DNA from 2 places in the Sporosarcina sp. FSL K6-1540 genome. Region 1 is predicted to be linked to the other one. Evidence: riboswitches for the same ligand, from Rfam matches in the RefSeq annotation. Region 1 holds a riboswitch; the other holds the start of a gene.
The links. Region 1 has a riboswitch for cyclic di-GMP ahead of MKY15_RS04285 (ATP-binding protein). Riboswitches for the same ligand answer to the same signal wherever they lie in the genome.
Positions count from the first base shown of each region.

Region 2: another riboswitch for cyclic di-GMP. It lies ahead of MKY15_RS19300 (response regulator); the one in region 1 lies ahead of MKY15_RS04285 (ATP-binding protein).

Region 1 covers NZ_CP152018.1:958,096-965,944, reverse strand. Annotated here, with positions in the region: gene MKY15_RS04300 (SpaA isopeptide-forming pilin-related protein) at 1-1,178, shown strand, start outside; gene MKY15_RS04295 (hypothetical protein) at 1,468-1,596, opposite strand; gene MKY15_RS04290 (response regulator transcription factor) at 1,653-2,297, opposite strand; gene MKY15_RS04285 (ATP-binding protein) at 2,297-3,505, opposite strand; cyclic di-GMP riboswitch class II at 3,558-3,639, opposite strand; gene MKY15_RS04280 (CalY family protein) at 4,238-4,852, shown strand; gene MKY15_RS04275 (hypothetical protein) at 5,170-5,841, shown strand; gene MKY15_RS04270 (signal peptidase I) at 5,789-6,400, shown strand; gene MKY15_RS04265 (hypothetical protein) at 6,434-7,333, shown strand; gene MKY15_RS04260 (class D sortase) at 7,481-7,849, shown strand, end outside.
Region 2 covers NZ_CP152018.1:4,098,771-4,106,619, reverse strand. Annotated here, with positions in the region: gene MKY15_RS19335 (nuclear transport factor 2 family protein) at 1-374, shown strand, start outside; gene MKY15_RS19330 (FMN-dependent NADH-azoreductase) at 984-1,619, opposite strand; gene MKY15_RS19325 (carboxymuconolactone decarboxylase family protein) at 1,784-2,227, opposite strand; gene MKY15_RS19320 (Rrf2 family transcriptional regulator) at 2,439-2,942, shown strand; gene MKY15_RS19315 (hypothetical protein) at 3,494-3,766, shown strand; gene MKY15_RS19310 (hypothetical protein) at 3,759-3,965, shown strand; gene MKY15_RS19305 (collagen-like protein) at 4,135-4,614, opposite strand; gene MKY15_RS19300 (response regulator) at 5,528-5,845, opposite strand; cyclic di-GMP riboswitch class I at 5,927-6,012, opposite strand; gene MKY15_RS19295 (hypothetical protein) at 6,226-6,624, opposite strand; gene MKY15_RS19290 (hypothetical protein) at 6,921-7,151, shown strand; gene ytzI (YtzI protein) at 7,814-7,849, opposite strand, start outside.

The DNA.
Region 1 (7,849 bases):
AATTAAAACCAGGAAAGTATCAGTTCGTGGAGACGAAGGCGCCTTTTGGCTATGAATTAGACGATACACCAATTAATTTCACGATTGACAAAGGTCAAACTGAAACGCGTGGATTGGAAATTCCGAATACGATCATTAAAGGCTCAGTTGAATTAACGAAATACGATAAAGACAATAATGGTGCAATTTTAGCAGATGTTGAATTTGAGTTGCAAGATGAAAAAGGTAACGCGATTCAAGTAGGATTGGTAACGGATGAAACTGGTAAAATTGTTGTAGACGAATTAAAACCAGGTAACTATCAGTTTGTAGAAACGAAAACACTATTTGGTTATGATCTGAATGCAACTCCAATCAAATTTACAATTGTCCTAGGACCAACTGCTGTAGAAACAGTAGAAGCCTATAACGAATTATCAACAGGCTCAGTTGAACTTACAAAGCGTCCCGAACATAATGGGAATGGAACACTTACAGGTGCAGTCTTTAAACTGCTAGATGCAGAAGGCAACACGTTGAAAGAAGATTTAACGACAGATAAAGATGGTAAACTAGTTGTAGATAATTTAAAACCGGGTAACTACCAGTTTATCGAGACAAAAGCTCCAACTAATTATATTCTAGATACTACACCAGTAAAATTTGAAATTATTAAAGGTCAGACAGTTACGGTACAGGTAATTAAAACAAATAAATATAATCCGTATTATCCACCGGTCGACCCAGGCAAACCGAGCGACCCAGGCAAACCGAGCGAACCAGGCAAACCGAGCGAACCAGGCAAACCAAGTGAACCAGGCAAACCAAGTGAACCAGGCAAACCAAGTGAACCAGGCAAACCAAGTGAACCGGGCAAACCAAGTGAACCGGGCAAACCAAGTGAACCAGGCAATCCAGTTGAACCAAGCGAACCGGTTGAACAAGAGAATCCGGGCGTACCGGGTAACCCAAGCAATCCAAGCAATCCAAGTAACCCAAGTAACCCGAGCAATCCAAACAATCCAAGTAATCCGAGTAACCTAAGTAATCCCGATTTAGTGACTCCAAGTAAAAAATTACCTCAAACGGGTGAAGCATTCCCAATCGGTTCAATGGCGACCGGTTTTGGAATAATTCTACTTGGAGCTTGGATGTTCTTTAGACGAAAAAAATCTCGCAAAACGCAAAGTGAGATTTAACAATAAGATAGCCCTATGCAAAACCAGTTCGCTTTAAAGGGACTGGTTTTGTTTTTTTTGTTGAATTTTAGAAGGACAAAGAGCTTTATATAGGAGAATTATTCCGCATGACAACATTTAGAATACCCGAAGTGCGAATGCCCATTCGAATCCGTCGGCCGACCAATCATATATCCCGCCACCCAATCATAACCGCCGGGTTGCCGATCATATATCCCGCGACCCAATCATAATCGCGGGGTTGCCGATCATATAACCCGTCACCCAATCATAACCGCCACGCAGCCGATCATATATCCGGCCATCCAATCATAACTGCCGGCCTGCCGATCATATATCCCGCCACCCGATCATAAACTGTCGCCCACCCGAGCATATAGTATTTCAACTGATCGTATCTTTCCACCACTCTATCCAACAGAAAAACTCCCACGAGGTTACTAATCGTGGGAGTTTTTAGCGCTAAACATACATTCAATTCACACTATACGCCACCAAGCCCTTAGCATTGGCATACAATGCCGCGTTTGTTCGATCGGCAAGATTTAACTTTGCTAATACCTGACTGACATGTTTTTTTACAGTAAACTCTGTAATATATAAAGCCTGTGAAATTTGTTTATTTGAATGGCCCATCCCGAGTTCGAGTAAGATCTCCTTTTCCTTCGGTGTTAGCTGTTCGATATGCCTATCATTTTCAAAAGGGCTTTCCTTCGATTTTATCACCAAATCAAACACCCCTGGATCATAATACTTTCTACCTCTGCCGATAACTCCGAGGGCATGGATCAGTTCTTCAGGTAATGCCTCTTTTAATATATAGCCATCGACTCCTATTTCTTTTGCCTGTTTAAAGTCGTGCTCTTCCGTCGATGAAGTTAGCACAACAAATTTACAGGTTATTCCTTGTTGTTTCGCTTCTGTAATTAATTCCAAACCGGATTCATTAGCTAAGCGAAGATCCACTATAGCCAAATCAGGTATAGTGTCATGGAATAGAGTTAGCGCGTCCTTTCTATTTGCTGCTTCACCTAGGATTTCAATTGCTCCATCTATAGTAAGGATAGATGTTAATCCTTTTCTTACTAATGGATGATCATCGACAATAACAATTTGCATTAGCCAATCACCTGGACCTTCTCAAGTATTTTTGCGGTTGGAATTTCGATTTGTATTTCTGTCCCTATCCCGTGTAATCCATTTATCAAAAACGATCCTGCAAAAGTACTTACAAGACGTCTAATATTGAAAAGACCGATTCCTTTTTCCTGCTGGCCTTCGGAAATGTGCGAATTAATTCCGATTCCATTATCATGAATTTCCAATACAGTTTTCTCGTCCAGTATAGATAATCTGAGTTCAATAGCCGTGCACTGGCCATGGCGAACGGCATTTCCGCAAGCTTCACAAATAATTCTATAGATTGCTTGTTTTAGTTCGCTTGATAGTAAAGCTTCATCACCCGTTATCTGATAATCAATTCGTATATCACTTAACCGTGCATACTCGTCCAAATAATTCTTCAGCTGGACTAGAAAAGGCTTTTCACCATTCTTCGTCGAGTTGAGACCGTAAATAGCCAACCGTAGTTCCTTTAGTGTAGTGTTGGCAGATTGTGAAAGAAATTGATATTCATCATTCAACTCAGTACTTGTCATGCCTTTACTTTTTGTTTGTAAACTGTGCAGAGAATATACAATACCGACCAATCTTTGTGAAACACTGTCGTGAATTTCATTGGAGATACGATTCTGCTCCTTAATTACAATCATTTGCTCCTTCATTGAATCTGTATGAATTCTTTCGAGCATTATTTCACTAAGTTCGGCTAAAAACTCAAATGGGCGATTAAAGAGCAATGTTTCTCTAGACTCACTTGAACCGGAAATCTTAACTCCAATCACACCGGTAGTAGTGGAGGTTCTAATTACTTTCATACCGTACCAATCCTCGTTAATCTTACTGACAAACAGTTCTTTCTCCAGGCGTATAGTATTCCATTGTTTTCTTAGGCTAGTTTCAATGTGGGGATTACTCGTAGAAGATGTTAGGTAGCTATTTTGATGATTTACGTCGGTCAACCAAAAGAATGCTTCTCCACTATGTGTAAGCTTGATGATAGCTGCCATTATTTCATTCATTATAATTTGAGGGCTTGAATTATCCATTAGGTGGTACAGCGATATACCGTGCTTCAATGTATCTAGATAGGTATCATTCGTTTCGATTGGTTTATTAGTAGCGCATGCTTGTACCAAATCCAAAGCAGAAGCTTTCTGAGTGTATCCTTCTAATATATCAGCTAGAATCTTTCTGATTTTTGTCACACCCTCTCATTTCATAATAAAAACCCAATCAACTTGAACATAATGTCCAAGTGTAATTAGGTCGGTTGCACCAATAACTCCATACATCCAAGGTGCCCATATAGAGGATGTATTTCACAGTTTCCGTAAATTATATTCTTTTATATAGTTCAGTATAACCAAATTACATTGAATATGACGTCATCTCCTGCGGTTGAAGAGGTTCTTTTTTTTTGTTATTAACTTGTATTTTAGCGAATTAAGACTTTTCAGTTACTTGTTACCTATCAGTAAATCAATATTAAAGGTTACTTCTATAAGATAGAGCTATTACTTCCGAGTGAGCTATTCATTAACAGAAGTAGAAGTGAACTGGTACAAAAGTGCACCGACCCTACACTAAAGTAGAAAATCGAAGTAGACAATCGATATCAGAAAATCACTCTTTAGAGTGAGGATGCCCGCTAGGAATACTCCTATACTAAAAGTAGTTACAAAAATGGTAACGAGCCGAAAAAAGCATTGGAGGAGATTTCCATGAAAAAGTATGACACCTACTAAAGGGGTGTCAAGGATCACAACAGCTGCCAAACTATGAAAATGGTGCATGCAATCAAGGCTACTTTATCAGGTGAAAATGAACTCATACCTTAGAACGAAGAAGAAAATAATTTCTTCCAAGTCGCAGGGAAGAACAAAGAACAAGCATTCAATAAAAGCGAAAAAATACAAACTAATTGGAGGAAATTAAAAATGGGTATTAAACAGAAGCTAGCAATGGGTATCGCAACTGGGGCATTGGCTGTAAGTATGATCGGTGGAGGAACATATGCTTATTTCAACGATGTGGAAACAAGCACGAATACATTCGCTGCCGGTACACTGGATTTATCACTAAAGCCTGAAACAATTATCGATGTAAAAAACATTAAGCCTGGTGACTGGATGAATCGTGATTTTACATTGAAAAATGACGGCACACTCGACATATCCAAGGTATTACTTAAGACAGAGTATTCAGTAACAGACAAAAATGGTGATAATGTAGAAAACTTTGGAAGTCATATCCGAGTTAACTTCATGTGGAACCACGATAAATCAATCACGGGACCGTGGACTGGACTGGACAACGTGGTTTACCAAACAACTCTTGCTGAGTTACAGGGTATGACACCAGATGCCGTTGCAAATAAAGTCTTTGTCCCATACCTTGAAGAAAAAGGCGGTTTAAAAGCCGGCAATTCTGACACGCTGTCCGTACAATTCGAATTTGTCGAGAACGACAAAGATCAAAACGAATTCCAAGGTGATTCTTTAGAGCTTAAATGGACATTTGATGCACAGCAGACAAAAGGGGAAAAGAAATAACATATATCCCGGGAGGAGAGCACTTCTCCTCCTTCCTTTTATTTCATCAATCAACCAATGCTCTTCCTTATATATATTTCTCAACATATAACTCGATTTTATGTTTTGAGGAATATACGTAAGAAAAATCCAGTGGTAAAAAATCGAAAGGCGGGATCAGGTTGAAAACCAGCCGAAGGCGCAAACGTAGGAAAAAGCATCAAGGTCCATTTCTGACTTTAAAATTGGCACTCATATGTTATTTAGTCATCTTTAGCATTAGTTATATTTCGTCTGACACATCCGCATATCTCAGTAGCCAGTCGGAAGTTTCCCAGATGATCACTGCCGAATGGGAAGTTCCGGTTGTACTTACGAATCAATGCGGTGAGGAAATTGAAAAGGATGCTGTAACGGGCGAGGAAATCAAGATCGACCGCGAGAACATAGATAATAAGCCTAAGGAAGAAAACGATAAGGACACGGTATCGGGTGAGGAAACCGAAGTCGACTGCCTAGACAAAGATGATAAGACTAAGGAAAAAGAAGAGCAGGATGCTGTACCAAGCGATGTCGATTGCAAGCGCGAAGATGGTAAGTCTGTTGGAGAAAACGAACAGGATGCTGTATCAAGCGAGAAAATAAAGGCCGACTGCAAGAATATAGATGATGAATCAAAGGAAGAAATTGAAAAGGATAAGGTCATAGAAGGTGAAGATGATAAAGCAGATTCGGATGCTAACAAAGAGAACGAGCAGCAGAAGCCTGAAGATGACGGTCAAAAACAGCCGGACATCAAGGATGGATCTGTTGATGAATCTACTGAAAAGAAACCGGATGAAAAGGATTCTGTAGAAAATAAGGCTCCAGAAGACGGCTCTAAAACAAAGAATGAAGCTGAAGTGAACGCTGTCGTAGAACCAGAAAATAATACAAAGAAAGTAGAAGGTGATACAAATGAGAGAGAAGAAATTAATGAAAAAGAAGAAACGAATGAAGAGGATAAGTAGCATCGTCTCAGGCATATTGATGGTTCTGCTGATTAGTGTCGCTTCCGTAGTGGTCTTCACGAAAATCTCAGGCGGCGAGCCACAACTTTTCGGTTACCAACTAAAAACTGTTCTGTCGGGATCCATGGAGCCGGGAATCCTAACAGGCTCGATCATTGCTGTGAAACCGGCTGAAGATAAAACCAATTTTAAAAAAGGCGACGTCATCACATTCCAGGAAGCAGAAAATATTTTGATCACACACAGGATTACTGAGGTGGTCAAAAGTGGAGACTCCGTACTTTACCGGACAAAAGGCGACAACAACAATGCAGAGGACATGAATCCAGTTCTGTCTGACAATGTGGTAGCAGAGTACACCGGTTTTACAGTGCCTTACGTAGGGTACTTCATTAACTTTACCCAGTCGAAGAACGGTGCGCTTTTGCTATTAATACCCGGATTCCTGCTGCTTATCTACTCGGGGTTTACGATTTGGAGAGCACTTGGAGAAATCGAATTGGCTCCGAAAAAAAAGGTGAATATAGTGGGGGAAGATGGCGGAGAAAGTTCTTCCTGAATCAATCGCTAAGATATGTAAGGAGGCATTATCATGAGCAAACTGTTTCGACTTTTTCCGGTTCTTCTATTGATTAGCGGAATCTGTTTCTTTCCTATGACGAGCGTATTAGCAGATGGTGAAGACAACACGGGCAATGCTGATATAGACATCGGCATTTCACCAAAAGATACGTTATTTGAAATCAGCAATATGAAGCCTGGTGACTGGGCACCTCGGACCATTACAGTCAAAAACTTAGGTAGCAAAGAATTTGCCTACCAAATGCAGTTAGAAAACAGTGGAGAAAAAAAGCTGTTCAACGAGCTACTGCTGGAAATAAAAGCCGACGACAAGGAATTGTATCAGGGCAAATTGGCTGCATTTAAATCTCTGCCCGCAAGAAAACTTACACGCGGCAGCGGGGAGAATCTGGACATCACTATTCGTTTTCCGGAGCACCTTGGAAATGATTTTCAAGGCCTTGGGGCGGCATTTGTTTTCACTTTTACGGCGGAAGGAAGAGATAACCCGGGGAATGGAGGAGGCGATAACCCAGGGGACGGAGGAAGCGATAACCCTGCGGAGGGAGGAAGCGATAACCCTACGGAGGGAGGAAGCGATAACCCTACGGAGGGAGGAAGCGATAACCCTACGGAGGGAGGAAGCGATAACCCTGCGGAGGGAGGAAGCGATAACCCTGCGGAGGAAGGAAGCGATAACCCTGCGGAGGAAGGAAGTGATAACCCAGCGGAGGGAGGAAGCGATAGCCCGGCGGTTCAAGTCACAATACCAGGACAGATCGACAGCGGCGTTCCAACAACAGCCGGGTTCAACTTGCCTGCCACGTCAACAAATATATTTAATTTGATGTTAGTTGGTTCTGTACTTGTGGCAGGTGGAATTGTGTTGATGATCATCAGGCATTACAGAAGGATGAAAATAGCTCAATAGACACGTAAATGACTCAAATGGCTAATTGGTTAAAGAGAAACTTTTGAAAAGCTGCCTGTGCATGGCGTATCATGCCTTGGTAGCTTTTCTGTTTTTCGTGAAAATGAGATGAATCAACACATGCTTTATTAGCTGGAGGTGATGTAATTGCTGAAAAAAATGGCTGTGATTTTGCTGGCGGTTGGACTATTTTTGATAGGCTACGCCAGTGTGCAGCTAAAATCCGCACAGCAGTCGGAAAAAGCCGCACTGGTTCAGGCAAAGGGGGAGTTGGAAAAACAAAAAATAAAGTCACCCCAGCTTGAGTCATCCTATCCCGACCTGTCTTTTCAGAACGGTCAAACAATCGGCATCCTGCAAATTCCCATTATCCAAAAAGAGCTTCCCATAGTGGAAGGGACGGATGACGATGCTTTAAAGCAAGGCGTTGGTCACTACACAGGCACCGTTTATCCCGGGCAAAAAGATCAAATTCTGTTATCGGGACACAGGGACACCGTGTTTACCGGATTGGAC
Region 2 (7,849 bases), 1.6 Mb from region 1:
AGGAGTTTATCAAGAAGTGTGATAAAGCAATAAAACAGGAAGATTTTGACACTCTGAAGAATTACTATACTGATGATGCGATTCTGGTAGTAAAACCAGATATGATTGCACGAGGAAAAGAGGAAATTAAGCAAGCGTTCATTAAAATTGCGAAATATTTCAATAACAGTCTTGTCCCAGTACAGGGAGAAATGATTATTTTAGAAGCTGGAGATACTGCATTAGTTATTTCTCAAACGCTACTTGAGGCTGATAAAAATGAAACGAAATATTCTATGGATAGAAGGTCAACCTATGTGTTTAAGAAAAATTCACAAGGCGAATGGCTTTGTGCAATCGACAACTCATATGGTACAGACTTAATCAATAAGTAGACTTTTGTTAAATAAGACCATAGCAAAAGCGGCTCCTCCACAGATTAGATTGTGGAAGGCCGCTTTTTTATTTATCCAAATATCATTTGGTATAATTTATTAATTTCTGATATTCAGTTGCGATAGGAACGATTGTTCTGTGTGCTGATGAAAAATGGGAAACGAGTGTGCATAATCAATTAGTTAGGTCAGTGGAATATCGTGAACACCTAGATATGATGTACATGGCTACCGACGACATCACCGACATGGAAACCAGACTCATAAGTCTTCTTTACAAAAGTAGATAATAATCCGAAGCTGCATGCCCCAGCTAAAACAAATAAAATGTATTTCACGATGCTTTTTTGAGTTCTAACTGGCCCCTCAGAACGATAGATACGACTTTCCTGTTTTGATAGAGGTGTATCGCTAAACCACGAAGACTTAATACAAAGTCACCATTCAAATCCCGCATGAGTCCAAAACTCGTAGTTTTAGGATCATGGTAATCTGCAAATGAGAAACTCAAGTTACTGTTTAACCAACCAAATACAGCATGGTGCTGAGATGATACTGGAAATATTTGATTCATTGTCACACCCGATTCAGTTATTTAGTTCACGAACTTTAGAAGCTTTTGGCTAGTTCGATCGCTTGTTGAATAGCTTTTTCTTTAATCGTAAGTGCTTGATCTGGTGCAGCGCTCATACCCTCGATATAAATAATATCAATTGAAGGTATACCTATGAATTTAGATACAGCTGTTAAGTATCGGTGGCTGAATTCGAACCCTGCCACTGGTCCCTCGGAGAGCACGCTGCCGGAAGCTTGAATATGAAGCAGTTTTTTGTCAGATGCTAAGCCAATAAAGCCTTCTGGCGTATAATTAACTGTTTTTCCTGGTACACATATGGCGTCAATATAAGTTTTCAATACAGGTGGGAATAAGAAATTCCAAACTGGATTGACGACGACGATTTTATCTGCAGCGAGAAATTGATCAACCAGTTCACCCAAACGAACTATTTTAGCCTGAGAACCCGCGCTCAATTGATCAAAAGAACTGCCGCTTCTCAATTGGCCCCAACCACTTAACACTTCGGTGTCTAGTTGCGGGATATCTATTTTATATAGATCTAGATGAATAACTTCATCGTTTGGGTTTGCTCCATGGTAAGCTTGGATAAACTCGTGACCTACAGACAAACTATTGGATTCACTCTTATCTAGTGGGTGTGCGGTTACGTATAAGACGGTTGACATGATTGATTTCTCCTCGAGGTTAACTAGGACCTGAATTTAATTGATTAGCGATGCTCATTAAGGTAAGCCATGAAGACCGGCCTCGGTCTTCAATGGACATACAATTGTAAGAGCTATCCTAAAGTTATTCTTATTAAATTTCACTATTCTCAGTAAGCTTCTCTTTACTCCTTTTCAGGGAACATCCCCGTGGAGATGGCGATTCGATTCCATGCATTAATGGTATTAATCGCCATAATGATTGCCACATATTCTGCCTCATCCACATGTGCCCGAACTCTTTCATACAAATCCTGCGACACACCTTGCTCTGAAATACGGGTTACAGCTTCCGTAAGCTCAAGCACCACTCTTTCTTTGTCGGAATAAAAGGGTACTTCACGCCACGCGTTAAGTAAATAAATCCGCTGCTCCGTCTCGCCCATTTTCCTTGAATCCCGTGTATGCATGTCCATACAATAAGCGCACCCGTTAATTTGTGATGCTCTGATCTTAATGAATTCATATAGCTTAGCATCCAATCCACTTGTCTTAATAAACCCTTCCAGTTTCATCATTGCCTGCAAAGCACCTGGGCTTGCACTGATATGATTTAATCTAACCTTCATAGTAATCTCCTCCGTGAATCTAAATTTGTCCTTGCCTCTACAACCTATCGTCGATAACATCAATCGACGATAGGTTATGACCACAATATAACTCTTTAGTTTATGGCTGTCAACAAAAAAAAATAGCTGAAAATTTCCATATTTGACAAGGGTTTTAAATCCACCTAAGATGGTTAGTAGCAATCTTTATATGTAGAAAGCAGGTGTTTGCATGCAGTATAGTATTGGTGTTGAATATGGATTGCATTGCTTGGTATATTTAATTGATATTCCTCCTAATGACACAATTGGGATTAAAGAACTTTCCGCTTTTCAAGGCGTTTCAGAGACCTATCTTTCGAAGATTTTTAGTAAATTAACAAAAGCGGGTATCGTAAGTTCTGTTCCAGGTGTAAAAGGAGGCTATAAACTGGCCAAGTCTCCTGCGGAAATTTCTTTTTGGGATGTAATTGAAGCTGTTGAAGGTGCTTCCCCCATTTTTCAATGTAAAAATATTAAAAATAATAGCTACCTATGCCGGGATGAAGACTATGCAGCATGCGCTCTAGCTTCTCCCTGTGTGATTAACTTAGTTATGCTCGAAGCAGAAGATAGTATGCGCAATATTCTTCGTAACAAGTCACTTACTTGGTTGAATGAAGAGCTTGATCGCGTATTAACCCCACAATCGCGCAAAGATACTCGTGAATATTTTGCTAATAGCAACAATGTTTAATGGTGAATTTAAATGGGGAAGTTTCTGGTTCACTTATTATGGGGAAGTCGGGAGCAAATTCAATGTGAAATCGTTTGGATACAACACGCTGAATGGGTAGGATTGAAAAACTATCTTCATCCTGAATTATTCATACTTGACCAATCAAACAACCGGTTAATCCAAATCCATTGTTTTCGAACCCCTTTAAAGTCTTTACTGTTTTTCTTCTTTCAAAAATTTCAGTTTCCATTTAGCGGCTTGTAAAAAAGGGATTTTGAACAGACTTATCCCAAGATGCCCTAAATCTTTTTTAGTATATTTAATAGATGTTTAAGTTTCTAATTAAATAATTTTTATGTAAACTCAGGCTTTAATAAAAAGAATCTATTTTGATTAAATTTTTCAATATGGATTCTTTTAAATTACAGAAAAATGCAGGTTTACATGACGCTGTTGACCGAAATTTACTTCTAAGTGACACAAAATCCAAGATTTAGAAGACAAATAGTAAACAATTACTTGACAACAGAAACGATGAATGATTTATTGATCTAACTGGAACTGAAAAGTTGTGGGGTGATCCAGAACAAACAGTCAAGGATATACAAGCGGAAATACTGGAAACTTTAAATTTTCCGTCCACGACTGGCATGGAAATAGAAGTTGCGCAAAAAAGGGAATGCAAAGTACACGTAAAGTTGTGGGATAAAGGGAAAGTCATTTTTTACATGGTTGTCATAAAAGAAATAAATGTTGAGGCGATGTGGATTACGGTCGATAGTCCATTCGGTAGGGACCGTATGCCGGTGGAGGACATAATCGGAGTGGAATGTGTTGAATAATAAACAGGGTAAAGGCGACCTCTCGACGAAAGAAGGTCGCCTTTTCAATCTGGTATCTGGGATAATACCGGATAGGAATTTATTGAATATTGCATTCATTTGTAATGCAGCGAACATGTTGAAGTTTGTCGGTGCGCAAATTAGAATCGTTTGTTTGTTTAAGGAGGCATCGACTTGTTTAATTGAACCGGTAAATTAAAACGACCAATCCGAATAGGGAAAGGTCGATTTGTTTTTGAGTTTCTTCTATGGATAGTAATTACTTCCGACTTTTCACCTCTATTTTTAGAAGTTTTGCATCAGGTGATTGTTGAAGCCTGTATTAAAATCCAGTGAAACCAAGATGTTTTATACCGAATAATTTCTACCTAAGCATTGGGATTCAACATCTTAATGACAATAGAAGCATTTACATTAGCTTGTGTACCACCTATCACAGACGCAAGACCAACTGCTGCAGCAGAAGAATGATTTCGAAGGGTAAGAACATCGTTGGCTACTATGGCAATAATAGCCTGCCCGTTGTTTTGCTGAGTGCCAGCACCTGAACCATAGACTGTTCCGGGAACCAGCGATCCATTTAAAAACAGTGCAAATTGGTTAGGTTCCGTACCTGATACAGAGAAAGTAACCTCGTAGTCTCCCGGAACGTTAATCATAATTTGAGAGGTTCCAAGGGTATGCACAATTCCAGGTGTCATTAATCCATTTGAATCAAACAAAACATCAGCTTCTATAGGTACCGTTTGAGGAGTTAGATTGTAAATATACCCGTATTCGCATAACCCGCATGTGGCTCCGATAGTACTAGTGGAGCCAGCCTGCCCGATAGCCCTAATTGGCCCCATGAACACTCTTGGTACTCTACATATATTTTTGCAAGAACATGGACTGATGTGACATTTACTACATTTACGATTAGAGAAGTGGTTATTAAAATTCATTCTTTCACCTCCATCTGTAGTATCCTATTCTTGCAAAAGAGGAAATGAAGGGCAAACACCTTGTTGATTACTAAAAAAGAAATAGACAAGAGATTGATCCTGGTGAAACTGAAGAAATGTGTGATAAAGTCAACCACTTGTTTGAAAAGCTGGGAAATGAAAAGTGAGTAAAAAAACAGCCACCAACTCGATTGAGAAGGTGGCTGTTATTATGTTATAAGTCGTGCGCCTGTCCGCATTTAATGTGTCCCCCTGAATGTCCCCCAACCACACGAATTCAAAAGATTTCCTACGACTTTACTTTAACGGCGTGGCATAGTCGATTAGTACCTGGATGCTGAAACTATCATATTATCACACCTGCAGAACGTACGTACGAAACGGCTGATTAGTCTAGCACGAAATAATTCATAGTAGCAACAATGCTTATGCCTCAAGGCTTATGAGGGGTTTAAATGAAAACAATCTCCAAATATTCCACCAATTTGAAAAGTGAATGTGTCACTGTAGGCTTTCGCTAATTTGACTTCGAGGTTTTTAAATGAGTGGCCATCCCGTTACAAGGTTGTGGTGTACGAGCCATTGTTGCAGCGGGAGTTGTATGAGAAAAGGCAAGAGGCTTGGAAGTTATGGCGACAGTAATGACCTCGTTTGAAGGATGGACATTCATTATTTTGACTTTGTTAATCGCGTTAGGATTTTATTAAATTGGTTGGATGCATGGGCGGGGGAAGTGATGGAGTAAACACGAATTGTACATTTAAGATGAAAAAAAGACCGTAATTTCTTGGTCTTTTATGTTAGTGTACTATGTTTTTCAATAGATTTTATTTAATTGGGTAATAAGTCCATCAAAAAAAGGCTTCACGATAAAATCTGCGGCTCCATTTTCTAAAGCCTCAATTATTAAATCTTGAGTCCCTAAGGCTGAGCACATAACAACACGAGCATTGGGGTTTATTTTCTTAATTTCTTTTAGCGTAGCGATACCGTTCATATTTGGTAAAGTGATATCCAATAAAACGATATGCGGGAAGTGTGATTTATAAAGAGGCACAGCATCTTCTCCACTCCCAGCTTCAGCTACGACATAATAACCGTTACTTACGATAATCTTTCTTAATAGATTTCTCATGAATTTTGAATCATCTACGAGCATTACTGATTTATTGAAAATGATCCTCATCCTTTTTAACAAGTGATAGAAAGCAATACACTTGGTAACCGGCTACCATTACAAATAGTTGTATTAGGCCCTTGGCTTTGCGTCCTTACCTTTCGATAAGTTTGCCTATATACAAACTAACATACTTTGATAGAACAATCTTATGAAAGAGTCTAATACAAAGGAGTAGTAGGCAAATAGGTGGGTTATTAACATGTGCTGTCCGAAAAGAAAAGACCACTGATTAAAAATAATCAGCAGTCTTTATCACAGTCATCTTGAGATTTATGCCCGGAAATTTCGAACAACCATTGTTAATCCACGTTTTTCAAAATTATTGTCGCTTTCTCTTACCTATCAAAGCTACCTAAAATCATAAAATCTACAAGAATTCCACTCACTGGATTTTCTGAACCTAATACATTAATTCCTAGTACTACTATACTACTATTATTTGTGACATTAGCAGAGACGAATTTTGCAGCAACATTCTTTTCTCGCATTTGTACTCTCGGTCTTGCATTTATCGAAGGATTTGTAGAATATACGCTTGATACAGCATAGTCAATAGTTGTTAATAATGGAATACCATTAGATAATCCGTTTTCTGTGAAATAAAGTGTGGCTATACCATTTGCGTCAGATGTAGCTTGCCCATAAACAATCCGCTTTACTTTTTTTGGATTGGACTCTCCTGCCTTAAACACTTGAAGAGCTGTTGGTGCCATTAAAACAAACTCAACGCTCATAGCTATTCTCCCTCTGTAATACTTTGATATCTATTACAAACAACAACATTGATTAAATGTATGACTGGCTATACCTTAATATTCTTTATGCTTTTTATTAGCTTATTACATTCAATGTTCCTTGAGGATTCTTGCTTTTTTGCAAAGTGAAAATGCAGTGAAAGCCATCAAAATGTAGTACGCAGTTCGACCAAAATATGTAGCAGATGTGATGGAAACTTATTAAACTATTTTATTGCGAATGTAATAAAAACGAGCATTAAGGCTTGGTAGCGGTGAACGTGGAGGAAAACGACTTGAAGACAACTCCTTATAAAAAGGCAACAGAAATGTATATCGAAGTCATTGTAGCGGAAAGTGTGGATGAAATTCTAAACGAGGCCGAACCGAATCTACGGACTAAAGAATATGCATTTATGAAATTCATGAATGCGCCTAATACGCAGGATCACACAGATAGGGATTTATTACAGGAATTTGAAAGCACCACAAATGGCTTTTTGCAGGCTGACAGTTCGTTACTTTAACGCACAGTACGAGGAAATGGGAGACCCATTATATGCAGTAAATTAAGAAGAGGACTAGATATTATCATAACGAAATCAATTTCTTCCCCCAGGCACCTAAGCGATATAGAAGCAGAACCTGGAAAAAAACCACTGACTTTTAGTTTAAAGATAATGTGACTGTTTACAGTACGCCTATTAGCTTAAGCAGTAAAACTATTACAAGAATCGAAATAATAACACTTAGAATGTATCTCAAGGATATCCCTCCTTTAGAATGATTGTACCATGGTTACTGTAACTAAAAGTGTTTTTTTTAGGAGTTTATTTCAAATTTACAAGCTAGTGCAATAAGTGGGAACGCATAGTCTGACCAAAAAGCGAAGTAGATAACTGAATGACCTCATACGAAGAAATAATCAAACTTTTAACCCGGTTACTGTTAGAGGTGCTGAAAGATATTGAACGACGCACCAGGGATTGGATGTGGAGTGCTAGCGATAGGACGATCCGTATATTCGTCAGCACCAAACATTCTGTGAGGGAGTGTTAACCGTGGTGCAGCAACTTACTATTTTTGATGCGCTGTCAAAATGATAGAAAGGACTTTTACTGTCATATGCCGGTCCGCTCTATATGTATAAATTAATTTTCATAGAAATAATTCATTAATCTATATCGATTCACTCTCTATTCATTTCTTCTATATGATCATCAAT